Regions from separate parts of the Nocardia sp. NPDC004711 genome, predicted to be linked through region 3. Evidence: riboswitches for the same ligand, from Rfam matches in the RefSeq annotation. Region 3 holds a riboswitch; each other region holds the start of a gene.
What was found. Region 3 has a riboswitch for S-adenosylmethionine ahead of ACWEKS_RS23620 (ABC transporter substrate-binding protein). Riboswitches for the same ligand answer to the same signal wherever they lie in the genome.
Positions count from the first base shown of each region.

Region 1: it holds a riboswitch for S-adenosylmethionine, as region 3 does, so the genes downstream of both, ACWEKS_RS02550 (bifunctional o-acetylhomoserine/o-acetylserine sulfhydrylase) here and ACWEKS_RS23620 (ABC transporter substrate-binding protein) in region 3, are expected to answer to the same signal.
Region 2: it holds a riboswitch for S-adenosylmethionine, as region 3 does, so the genes downstream of both, ACWEKS_RS20765 (rhodanese-like domain-containing protein) here and ACWEKS_RS23620 (ABC transporter substrate-binding protein) in region 3, are expected to answer to the same signal.
Region 4: it holds a riboswitch for S-adenosylmethionine, as region 3 does, so the genes downstream of both, ACWEKS_RS09720 (aminotransferase class V-fold PLP-dependent enzyme) here and ACWEKS_RS23620 (ABC transporter substrate-binding protein) in region 3, are expected to answer to the same signal.

Region 1 is NZ_JBSGCB010000002.1:215,684-218,634, forward strand. It holds gene metX (homoserine O-acetyltransferase MetX) at 1-113, opposite strand, end outside; gene ACWEKS_RS02550 (bifunctional o-acetylhomoserine/o-acetylserine sulfhydrylase) at 155-1,504, opposite strand; SAM riboswitch class IV at 1,601-1,712, opposite strand; gene ACWEKS_RS02555 (TetR/AcrR family transcriptional regulator) at 1,725-2,435, opposite strand; gene ACWEKS_RS02560 (MFS transporter) at 2,574-2,951, shown strand, end outside.
Region 2 is NZ_JBSGCB010000019.1:77,259-80,209, reverse strand. It holds gene ACWEKS_RS20770 (O-succinylhomoserine sulfhydrylase) at 1-1,079, opposite strand, end outside; gene ACWEKS_RS20765 (rhodanese-like domain-containing protein) at 1,114-1,536, opposite strand; SAM riboswitch class IV at 1,551-1,666, opposite strand; gene ACWEKS_RS20760 (Rv0361 family membrane protein) at 1,729-2,175, opposite strand; gene ACWEKS_RS20755 (FAD-dependent oxidoreductase) at 2,463-2,951, shown strand, end outside.
Region 3 is NZ_JBSGCB010000022.1:148,552-151,502, reverse strand. It holds gene ACWEKS_RS23630 (HAD family hydrolase) at 1-333, shown strand, start outside; gene ACWEKS_RS23625 (SLOG cluster 4 domain-containing protein) at 386-868, opposite strand; SAM riboswitch class IV at 962-1,078, shown strand; gene ACWEKS_RS23620 (ABC transporter substrate-binding protein) at 1,242-2,402, shown strand; gene ACWEKS_RS23615 (ABC transporter permease) at 2,403-2,951, shown strand, end outside.
Region 4 is NZ_JBSGCB010000008.1:66,845-69,795, forward strand. It holds gene ACWEKS_RS09705 (NADP-dependent oxidoreductase) at 1-446, opposite strand, end outside; partial or broken gene ACWEKS_RS09710 (class I SAM-dependent methyltransferase) at 777-968, shown strand; gene ACWEKS_RS09715 (class I SAM-dependent methyltransferase) at 991-1,524, shown strand; SAM riboswitch class IV at 1,589-1,702, shown strand; gene ACWEKS_RS09720 (aminotransferase class V-fold PLP-dependent enzyme) at 1,759-2,951, shown strand, end outside.

The sequences.
Region 1 (2,951 bases), on a different contig from region 3:
TCGCCCCACCGCTGCACAGCCAGCGTGACATCGGGAATGACGGCTCCGGTCTCGAGCTCGACATCCCCGATGGCAATGCTGCCGAGCGTCCCGTCGGGCGGCGGCAGCAGCAGCTCCGCCGCGTGCCGGGACGTGTTCGATTCGATGTTCACGGTCAATTTGCCGCCGCCGTCAGTCCGGCGCGCAGATCCGCCAGGATGTCACCGATCCCCTCGATACCCACGGCCAGCCGGACCAGACCAGGTGTGACACCGGAAGCCAGTTGCTCGGCGGGCGTCAGCTGGGAATGCGTGGTGGAGGCCGGATGGATGACGAGCGAGCGCACGTCCCCGATGTTAGCGACATGGCTGTGCAGCACCAGCGCCTCCACGAACTTCTTGCCGGCGTCCACGCCGCCGGCCAGCTCGAAGGAGACGATGGCGCCGACACCCTTGGGCGCCAGCTGTTTGCCCCGCTCGAACCACGGGGAGCTGGGCAGTCCTGCGTAGTAGACCTTCTCGACGCCGGGCTGCTCGGTCAGGAACTCGGCCACGGCCTGGGCATTGGCCACGTGCCGTTCGACGCGCAGGCTCAGCGTCTCGATGCCCTGCGCGATGAGGAAGGCGTTGAACGGCGACACCGCCGCACCCAGATCGCGCAGCAACTGCACCCGCGCCTTGAGCGCGTAGGCCGGTGCGCCGAGATCGGCGAACACGGCGCCGTGGTAGCTGGGATCCGGGGTGGTGAAACCCGGGAAGCGGGACTCACCCGCCGCGTCCCGCACGGTCCAGTCGAAGTTGCCGCCGTCCACGATCACGCCCGCGACCGCGGAGCCGTGCCCGCCCAGGTATTTGGTGGCCGAGTGCACGACGATGTCCGCGCCCAGTCGCAGCGGCTGGATCAGGTACGGCGTGGCGACGGTGTTGTCCACGATCAGCGGCACGCCCGCCGCGTGCGCGACCTCGGCGATGCCGGGGATGTCGAGCACCGAGCTGCTCGGATTGGCGACGGTCTCGCCGTAGAACGCCTTGGTGTTGGGCCGCACGGCCGTGCGCCACTGCTCGAGATCGTCCGGATCCTCGACGAAGCTGACCTCGATGCCCAGCTTGGGCAGCGAGTAGTGCAGCAGGTTGTAGGTGCCGCCGTACAGGTGCGGGCTGGCCACGATGTGGTCGCCGGCCTGCGCCAGATTCAGGATCGCGTAGGTTTCCGCGGCCTGACCGGAGGCCAGCAGCAGCGCGGCCACACCGCCCTCGAGCGCGGCGATGCGCTGCTCCACCGCGTCCTGGGTGGGGTTCATGATGCGGGTGTAGATATTGCCCGGCTCGGCGAGCCCGAACAGCGCGGCGGCGTGATCGGTGTCGCGGAAGGCGTAGGAGGTGGTCTGGTAGATGGGCAGGGCGCGGGCTCCGGTGGCCGGATCGGGAGCCTGTCCGGCGTGAATCTGCTTGGTCTCGAAGGACCAGCCGGCCGGATCCAGGGTGCCGTCAGCCGAGACGGCCGCGGGCGCGGTCGAGTCACTCATGTGTTCTGCTCCAAAAACAAGGTCGCCGAATGGCGGAAGTTTGACGTTACCGAGAGGCGAATGGGCTTCGACAACAACACATTTCGGTAGACCTCCTAGTTGCGCTTGCGTTCGGCCTTCGAACGCCGGGTCTGCACCCGGAGCACCCCACCGCAGCTGGAGGGTTGCCGATCAGCAAGCCGGGGCCTTAACGCTGATGCTCTTGACCTGTTGCGCGATTCTAGCGGGCGGACGCCGCTGTTTCGGAAGTGGGGCTGGCCACAGCGGGCCCCGCGCAGGTGCGCACGAATTCGTGATACGCGCCGACCACGGCCTCCGCCATGCTGCGCGGTGACTCGATCAGACGCTCGTCGGCGAAGCCGGAATCGGAGTCCGATTCGGTGCCGGCCCGCATGATGGCGTGGAAGGTGCCGAGCAGCAGCCGAACTCGCAGATCCGCGACGGTGGTGCCGAGGCGTTCGGCCAGCACCTGCGCGGTCTGCTCGGTCTTGTTCTCGGTGGCGGCCATGCTGCACGCCCGCACCGCGGCGGTGGACCGGATGATGCGCTGCATCTGCTGGAACCAGCGGAAGGGCAGCGGTTCGTCGTGGTCGACGACGCGGTCCACAATGGACAGGAAGCTGTCCAGCAGCGCTTTCAGCTCGTTGCCGGTGCTCGGCTGCTCGCGCAGCGCGTCCGCGTGTGCCCGCGCCCAGTCGGCGATGGGCGCGATGACGATGTCTTCCTTGCTGTCGAAGTACCGGTTCACGGTGCGCGGCGAGACGTCGGCCTCGTCGGCGATCTGTTCCACGGTGGTGGCGTCGAAGCCCTGGGCGTCGCACAGCCGCAGGGCGACGTCGATGATCCGCGCCCGGGTCTGTTCCTTCTTCCGCTCACGCAGGCCCGGCCGGTGACGTGCGATCACACCGAGGTGAGTTGACAACTCCGACATACCTCCATGGTAGGGGTTCGGGCGCTTCTCACGTCCCATTATGCCAAATGTCGCAGCACGACAAATTTCTCTTGACGTCAATTGGCCTTGAGGGTCAAGATTGTCGAGGGTGTCCCGGACCGTCCGTGAGGAGACGACATGACCGCCGCGACAGAAACACTCGAAGACCGATCACACAGCTCGGACCAGCGCGGAGCCGCGCGCTGGTGGGCCCTGGGCGTACTCGCCATGGCCCAGCTGATGGTGGTGCTGGACGCCACCATCGTCACCATCTCCATGCCGTTCGCCCAGCGTGACCTGGGCATCAGCGACGGCGACCGGCAATGGGTGCTCACCGCCTACACGCTGATCTTCGGCGGCCTGCTGCTGCTCGGCGGCCGCCTCGCCGACTACCTGGGCCGCCGCCGCATGTTCCTGATCGGCCTGGTCGGCTTCGCCGGGGCGTCGGCGCTGGCCGGGCTCGCGCAGAACGGCGCGGAACTCTTCGCCGGGCGCGGGCTGCAGGGCGCGTTCGCC
Region 2 (2,951 bases), on a different contig from region 3:
GGATGCGTGATCAGCGTCTTCGCATCGCCGAGGTTGTTGGAGATGTCGACGATGCGCAGGCGGTTGAGCACCTCGAAAGCGCGCTTCTTGGCCTCGTTCTCCGACGCCTTCAGCTCGAAGGTGATCACCGTGCCGCCGCCGGACATCTGACGCTTGGCCAGCTCGTACTGCGGGTGCGAGGACAGGAACGGGTACTTCACCCACGCCACCGCGGGATGGGTCTCCAGGAACCCGGCGATCTTCAGCGCGGAGTCCACCGACTGGCGCAGGCGCAGCGGCATGGTCTCCAGACCCTTGAGCAGCGTCCACGCATTGAAGGGGCTCAGCGCCGGACCGGTGTGGCGCATCAGGTTCTTCACCGGGCCGTCGATGTAGTCCTGCGGTCCGAGGATCGCGCCGCCGAGGACGCGGCCCTGCCCGTCGATGTGCTTGGTGCCCGAGTACACGGTGATGTCCGCGCCCAGGTCGAAGCCGCGCTGTAGCAGCGGGGTGGCGAAGACGTTGTCCAGCACCACCTTCGCGCCCGCCGCGTGCGCGAGATCGGAGACCGCGCGCACATCGGTGAGGGTCTGCATGGGGTTGGAGGGGGTCTCGAAGAAGACGGCCTGGGTCGGCACCGACAGCGCCTGCTCCCACTGGTCCAGATCCTCGCCGTCGACGAAGACGGTCTCCACGCCCCAGCGCGGCAGGATCTCGTTGGCCACCACGAAGCAGGAGCCGAACAGGCTGCGTGCCGCCACCAGGCGGTCACCCGCGGCGAGCAGCGCGCCCAGCGCGGTGAACACCGCCGACATGCCGGAGGCCGTCGCGAAACAGGCCTCCGCGCCGTCGATCAGGCGCAGCCGCTCCTCGAACATGGCGACCGTCGGGTTGCCGTAGCGGGAGTAGACGAAGTGCTCGATATCGCCGGTGAAGGACGCCTCGGCCGCCTCGGCGCTCTCGTAGACGAAACCCGAATTGAGGAACAGCGCCTCGGAGGTCTCGTCGAAGCCCGAGCGCCGGGTGCCGCCGCGCACGGCCTGCGTAGCGGGGCCGACGCCCTCGGGGAGCGGTTTGTCGAAGGAACCACCGGTGATCATGATTGCCTCCCTGCGATCCGGCCGGACACGAAACTCATGACTGACGCCAGGGCAGGCCGTCGGCCCGCCAGCCGGTGCCGCCGCGATGCCCCTGACCGTCGAGCGCACCCTCGAAGCCGTCGACCACATTGAAGGCCGGGGCGATGCCGAGGGTGGTGGCGGCGGTGGCCGCGCCGATGGAGCGCTGTCCGGAGCGGCAGATGAAGATGACCGGCGCGACCGAGTCCTGGCCGCGATCGCCGAGCGCCTGCTTCAGCTGATCGGTGAAACGGGCATTGGGCGTGCCGGAGACGTCCACCCACTCGATCAGCGCGGTCGGCCGGCCGATGCCGCTGGTGTCGGGCACCCCGACGAACCGCCACTCGGCTTCGGTGCGCACATCCACCAGCACCGCATCGGGGTTGTCCCGCAACAGTTCCCACGCCTGCTTCGGCGTGATGTCACCCGCGTAGCTCACTTGTACCTCCTGTGAATCCGCACTTGCCGCACCGCTGTCCGATGCGAGGCCAGGTCGTCACCCGGAGCACCCCGCCGCGGAGGAGGGTTGCCGACCAGCCAGCCGGGGCTTGACGCTGGTACTCATGACCTGGGTTGAGAGTGCCGAAAAAACGGCCCCACTGTCAAACCCCGGCCGCGACTTCGGCCGTTGTCAGGAATTGCAGACCAACCAGCGGGAATTCTCCCGGGTGAAGTGCCAGGTCGAGGTGGTCTGGGCGCCGGAGACCGTGAAAGTGACCTGCGCCGTGGCCTTCTCGCCGTCGACGGCCGGGTCGGCCAGCTTGTCGAACGTGACGGTCGCCCCGGTCGCGGCCGCGCCCTTGAGCGGCGAGGCATTCTCGTCGAATCCCTTGCAGGACAGGGTCGGATCGTACTTGCCGGTCTCGCTACGGGACTTGATGAAGTTGCCCGCGGCCACCGCGAGCCGATCGGAATCTGTGACATTCTTCTCAACCGGCGAGACCAGCGTCGCGATCACGATGCCCAGGATCACGACCGCGATGACGCTCGCCGCGACCAGGAACGGCCACATGCTGCGGGCCTCGTTCTGATCGATCGGAACCGCTGTCTCCCCGGCTGTCTCCTCGGCGTCGCTCATGGGTAGATCATGCCTGGTCGCCGCCGTGCGCCCGGCACGGCGTTCCCACGGTTCGGGCCTCGGCATTCCCACAGTTCACGGCCCTGCGCGTGAAGGGCCTCGTGCGCCATCGATAGAATCAGCAGAATTTCCGCCCCAGGCGCGGGAATAGCAAGACTACGCAGCAACGCTGCAGCGTCGGGGGCCAACGGCGGTCACCGAAGCCAGGGCGTCAACTTAGCCTAAGCTAAGAACGACGGCTGAGTTTTGACGACAAGTTAGTTTCGACCCAAAGGGTGCGCGGAAGAATGACCGAACAGAGTGCAGCGACCCGCCCGCTACGCATTGCGATCGTGGGCGCAGGCCCGGCCGGTATTTACGCCGCCGATGCCTTGATGAAGTCCGATGCCGAGGTGAGCATCGACCTCTACGAGCGCATGCCCGCGCCCTTCGGCCTCATCCGCTACGGCGTCGCGCCCGACCACCCGCGCATCAAGGGCATCATCACCGCCCTGCACAAGGTCCTCGACAAGCCGCAGGTCCGCCTGCTGGGCAATATCGACTACGGCGTCGACATCACCCTCGAGGACCTGCGTCAGTTCTACGACGCCGTCATCTTCTCCACCGGCGCCAACGCCGACCGCGCCCTCGAGGTGCCGGGCATCGACCTCGACGGCTCCTACGGCGCCGCCGACTTCGTGTCCTGGTACGACGGCCACCCGGACGTGCCGCGCACCTGGCCGCTGGACGCGGAGAAGGTCGCCGTCCTCGGCGTCGGCAACGTCGCCCTCGACGTG
Region 3 (2,951 bases):
GTGCATCGGGCCGGTGGGCGGGTGCTGGTGATCACGGCGAAGAACGGGCCGCACGCGCAGTTGCATCTCGATCATCTCGGGCTGGCGGTCGACGAATTGGTCGGCGGGGCCTGGGCGGAGGAGAAGGGCGAGGTGCTGCGGGAGCGCGGGGCCTCGATCTATGTGGGGGATCATCTCGGCGATGTGCGGGCGGCCAAGGTGGCCGACGCGGTGTCGGTGGCGGTGACCACCGGGCCCTATGCGGCCGAGGAGCTGTCGGCCGCGGGCGCGGATGTGGTGCTCGGCGATCTGACCGAGTTCCCGCGCTGGCTGACCGCCCACCTCGCCGCGTAACCGGCCGACTCGCAACCGCTCTCGGCGCACCGGCCGCGCGCGGTGCGGGTGCTCACGGATAGATCGGCGGGGCGAGCGCGAGGGCCACGGCGTGCGAGGGGTCGAGGGCGGGGATCGAGGCGTCGACCGCGTGGCCGTCGGCATCGCGTACCTGCCAGCCGCGCAGTGATACGACCGGGATACCGCGGTGGTTCGCCAATGCCAGCTCGGACAGGGTGCCCCACGAGCCGCCGATGACGATGACCGCGTCGGCCGAGGCCACCAGGATCGTATTGCGGGCCTCACCCATATTCGTATAGATCGCCGCGGACAGGCCCGGGCAGACCGCGTCACGATCCGTGTCGGGACGGATGCCGAGGACGAGTCCGCCTGCGCCGGAAGCGCCCTCGGTGACCGCGGCCATCACGCCCGAACCGCCACCGCACAGCACGGTCGCACCCGCCGCGGCGAGCAGCCGGCCCACCTCGCGGGCGGCCGTGGACTCGGAGTCGGTGCAGGTGCTGGGGCCGCAGACGGCAATTTGCAGGGGTGGCAAGGGCTTTCCTCTCGTCGGTGCGGACGGGTCGTTGGCATCAGGGTGATTCGAATGGTGTCGGCGCGGGGTGGCCGCGGCTACCGTTCTGCCCACGGTCACGAGTATCAGCATGTTCGAGCCCCGGCTCGCTGATCGGCAACCCTCGCGCGGCGGTGGGGTGCCCCGGGTGACGACCAGGCGGCGTCCACGCGGACCCCGCAAGCGCTAGTCGAAGGAGCACAGGTCCATGTCTGGATGCCGCCCGGCCAACGGCTGAGGCCCGGCGCCCGAATTCCATGCGGGCGATTCTCTTTCCCGCACCGTACGCCTTCGGCGGTCGCGGTCGAGTCCCCATGCCCCGGCGCGGTGTCGGTGCACGAGTGCAGAGGTAGCAATGAGCAGGAACTGGTCCGGGTCGCGTGGATTCCGGGTGTTGGTGGGTGTGGCGGCGGCGACCGCGGCGGCGGGGCTGCTGTCGGCGTGCGGGAACGAGTCGTCGGACAGCAAGGCGGACACCGTGTACTTCGGGGTGTCGGGCCCGAAGACGGGCGGGTCGGCCGAGTACGGGCGGCTCTGGCAGCAGGGCTTCGACCTGGCCCTGGACGAGATCAATGCGGCGGGCGGGATCGACGGCAAGAAGGTCGCGCTGAAATGGGAGGATTCGCAGTCGGATCCGAAGCAGACGGTGCCGATCGCCACCAAGTTCGTGGGCGACAAGTCCATCATCGCCGAGCTCGGCGACTTCTCCTCGCCCGCCTCCATCGCGGCCTCGCCGGTGTACAACCGCGGCAAGCTGGTGCAGTACGGGTTCACCAACTCCTCGGTGGATTTCACCAAGGGCGGCGACTACTCCTGGAGCCCCTCCATCACGCTGGACGTGTACATGGAGCGCAATGCCGAGTGGGTGCGATCCAAGGCGAAGAAGGTCTCCGTCGTCTACCTCGAAACCGACTGGGGCAAGCAGGCTTTCAAATTCTTCGAGCAGTTCGCCAAGGAGAAGGGCATCGAGATCGCCTACTCCTCGGCCATCCTGCCGGATTCGCAGGACTTCCGGCCGGTGCTGATCAAGGGCCGCGACGCCAACCCGGACGCCTTCGTGCACCTCGGCTACGGCCCGGACGGCGCGCTGGTGGTCAAGCAGCTGCGTGATGTCGGGTTCACCGGGCAGCTCTTCGCCGGCCAGAACACCCCGCAGTTCATCGATCTGGCGGGTGCGGCGGCCGAGGGCGACATCGTGAACGGCGTCTTCACGCCGTCGGATCCGAGCCCCAAGATCCAGAGCTTCGTCACCAAGTTCCGGGCCAAGTTCAACACGGACCCCGGCGATTTCAACGTCTACGCCTACGACGCGCTGAACGTGCTGGTGAAGGCCGCCAAGACCGGCGGCGCCACTCGCGAGGGCGTGCTGAAGGGCCTGCGCGAGATCAAGGACTTCGACGGAATCGGGCTGGGCACCTTCGCCTTCGATCAGCAGACGCGACGGCCCACCGGCGTGAAGCCGATCGAGCTGGAACTGCGCAGCGGCAAATTCGTGCCGGTCGGAAGCGCCAAATAGATGTTCGACACGCTCATCGCGGGTCTGGTGCACGGCAATGCGTACGCGCTCATCGCCGTGGGCATCACCCTCATCTTCGGGGTCAGCAATGTCATCAACTTCGCGCACGGCTCGATCTTCGCGTTCGGTTCGGTGCTGGGCTGGTGGCTGATCGCCCAGCACGGCGTGCCCTGGTGGGCCGCGCTGATCGTGGTGGTGGCGGCGACGGCGCTGGTCGGCGTCGCCATCGACATCCTGGCGGTGCGGCCGCTGCGGCGGGCCCCGGCCATTGCCGCCCTGCTGGCGACGGTGGCGGTCGGGCTGATCATCGAGAACGTGGTCGCCCTGGTATTCGGACCCGACACCCGGCCCTTCCCAGAGGTTTTGCCCACCAACAACTTCCGGGCCGGCGGCGTGCGGTTCGGCACCTCCGATGTGGTCATGTTCGCCCTCACCCTCACGGTGATGGCGGGACTGTGGGCGTTCCTGCGCTACAGCCGCCACGGCCTGGCCATTCGCGCTACCGCGCAGGACCCGGACGCCGCCGCGCAGATGGGCATCGGTGTGGGC
Region 4 (2,951 bases), on a different contig from region 3:
TGCTCGAACAGCCCCTGCCAGGCGGTCAAGCCCGCCATCGTGACGCCCGCGCCCACCGTGAAGTCGATGTCGCCCGGCAGCGGCGCGAGATTACGTGCCTCGACGACCACGTACTCCGCCAGCGTGCCGTCACGAGTCCAGTCCGTCAGCCCGAACACCCGCTGCCCCACCGACAGGCCGGTGGTGCCATAGCCGAGAGCGCTGACCACCCCGGCCAGCTCGTGCCCGGGGATCGACGGCGTCCGGTCCCGGCCGAGCCGATCGACCCAGGTCGAGGGCCACTCCAACTCATCCCCGGTGAATCCCGACGCATGAACCTCGACGATGACATCGCCGTAGCTCGCGCCCGAGAGGCTCGCGAACCTCGCCGCATCCGGATCGGGCCGCTCCACCAACGTCATCCCGGCCGTTCCAGCGGCCCGGTCCGTCACCACGATCGCCTTCATGTGAATACCTCCCTGTATCCAGGCCGTGCGGCCACGTGGTCGGGAAGATCCGGAAGAACCGAACTTGCAGCAGACGCCCCGCGGCGCGACATCGTGCGAACTGCACATCACACGCGCGGGCGCAGCCCATGCTACCTGCGCCGATGGGCCTGCGGACGCGCTTGGAGCACCAGGTGGGGACGGCCGGAGGCCGGCCGCTCCATACTGCCCGGGAACCCGGTGAGATCCGGTTATCCCCAACCTGATTGGCACCCCTGCCCTCTGGAAGGCGGCTGCGAGTCACAACGGTCGCGCCGTTCGTCACACCGACCGGCGACGCTCCAGCATGTCGTGCGCAGCCTGCCCGCCGCGTGGCGGTCGATCGCGCGCCGACCCGCCGGGCGACGCCTACTGCGCTCGGGCATGAGCCGAGAGGGAGTCGGCGCCTGGGAGAGCCTCACCTGCCGCAAACGGTATTTCGACGATTGGACCGGAGCTGCGATCGCCCACGGCATCGAGGCGATCGTGGTACTCGGCGCGGGACTCGACACCAAGGCGTACCCGATTGGCGGCGCCCGCCGGACTTCCCGCCTTCGAAGTGGATCTGCCGATCAACATCGCCCAGAAGCGGAAGCGAATAGCATTGCCCGACAGCGTGACTCAGGTCTCGATCGACTTCGAAACCGATGACCTCGGCACCGCGCTGACCGAGCACGGCTACCGCACCGACGCGAGGACCCTCTCCCTCTGGGAGGGCGTCACGCAGTACCTGACCGAACCCGCTGTGCGCGACACCTTTTCAGCTCTCGCCGAGGCCCCCACCGGCAGCGAGCTCATCTTCAGCTACATCCGGCAGGACTTTCTGGACGGCACCAACCTCCAGGGCTGCGCCGCCACCTACCGCAGATTCGTGGCGCGGCAACGACTCTGGACCTTCGGTATGCTTCCGGACCAGGTCCCGGCACTGCTGGCCGACCACGGTTGGTGCGAGGTCGAGCAAGCGGGCGGACCGGAGTACACCGCGAGCTATCTCGACCCGATCGGGCGCGACGTCCGGGTGCCCGACCTGGAACGCTGCGGGGCGGCCCGCAAATCGTGACGGCGGCCGCCACGACCGGGCGGGGTTGACAAGCCCGCGAGCCGTCTGCCAGTCTCTGCAATCAGGTCATGAGTACCAGCGCGAAGCCCCGGCTTGCTGGTCGGCAACCCTCCTCCGCGGTGGGGTGCTCCGGGTGACGACCGGGCCGACGCCCGACCGGGCGCGGCAAGCGCGGACTCTCGATCGATTTCTCTTTTCCCGATCGCGCGTCCATGAATCCGACGGGATTTCGTGATGACTGCTTTCGCCGACCAGACCTGTGCCGCCCTCGCCGATGTCTCCGGCTGTGACCTGCGGGTCCCGCTGGTCCAGGGCGGGACGGCCGGCTACGCCAACTTCGACTACGCCGCCAGCGCACCCGCATTGCGGCAGGTCACCGACCGGGTCTCGGATCTGCTGCCCTACTACGCCAGCGTGCACCGCGGCGCGGGTTACGCCTCCCGGGTCTCCACCGACTGCTACGAGTCGGCCCGCGGTTCGGTCGCCCGCTTCCTGAACGCGGCCGAGGACCAGGTGGTGGTGTTCACCCGCAACACCACCGACTCACTGAACCTGCTCGCCGCCTGCGTGCCCGGCGACACCGTGGTGCTGGACGTCGAGCACCACGCCAACCTGCTGCCCTGGACCCGGCGCGGCCGCCGGGTGGTTCCGGTCGCGGATACCATCGAGGAGACCATCCAGCGGCTGGTCGCCGAGCTGTGCTCGAAACCCGCTGCGCTGCTGGCGGTTACGGGCGCCTCCAATGTGACCGGCGAACTGCTGCCGCTGGAGCGGCTGGCCTGGATCGCCCACCAGTGCGGCACCCGCATCCTGGTGGACGCCGCCCAGCTGGCCCCGCACCGCCGAATCGACCTGCGCACCACCGGCATCGACTACCTGGCCTTCTCCGGTCACAAGACCTATGCCCCGTTCGGCGCGGGCGTGCTGGCCGGCCGCCGGGACTGGCTGGACGCGGCCGAGCCCTACCTGGCCGGCGGCGGCGCGGTGCGCTCGGTGAGCACCGAGAGCGTCGAATGGGCTCCCGCCCCGCAGCGCCACGAGGCCGGTTCCCCGAACGTGCTGGGCGTCGCCGCCCTGGCCGCGGCCTGCGACACCCTCGCCGAGCTGGACGAGACCACCGTGCTCGAGCATGAGCAGTACCTCACCCATCGCCTGCGCTACGGCCTGAAAACCGTTCCGGGCGTGAACTTCCTGCGGATCTGGCGCGACAGCACCGACGCGGTCGGCATTGTCGCCTTCACCGTCGACGGCTTCGAGCCCGGCCAGGTGGCCGCCTACCTCTCCGCCGAGCACGGCATCGGGGTGCGCGACGGCCGCTTCTGCGCTCACCCGCTGCTGTCCCGCCTCGGTGTCGATGCCGCCCTGCGCGCCAGCATCGGCCTGGGCACCACCGCCGCCGACGTCGACCGCCTCGTCGAGGCCATCGC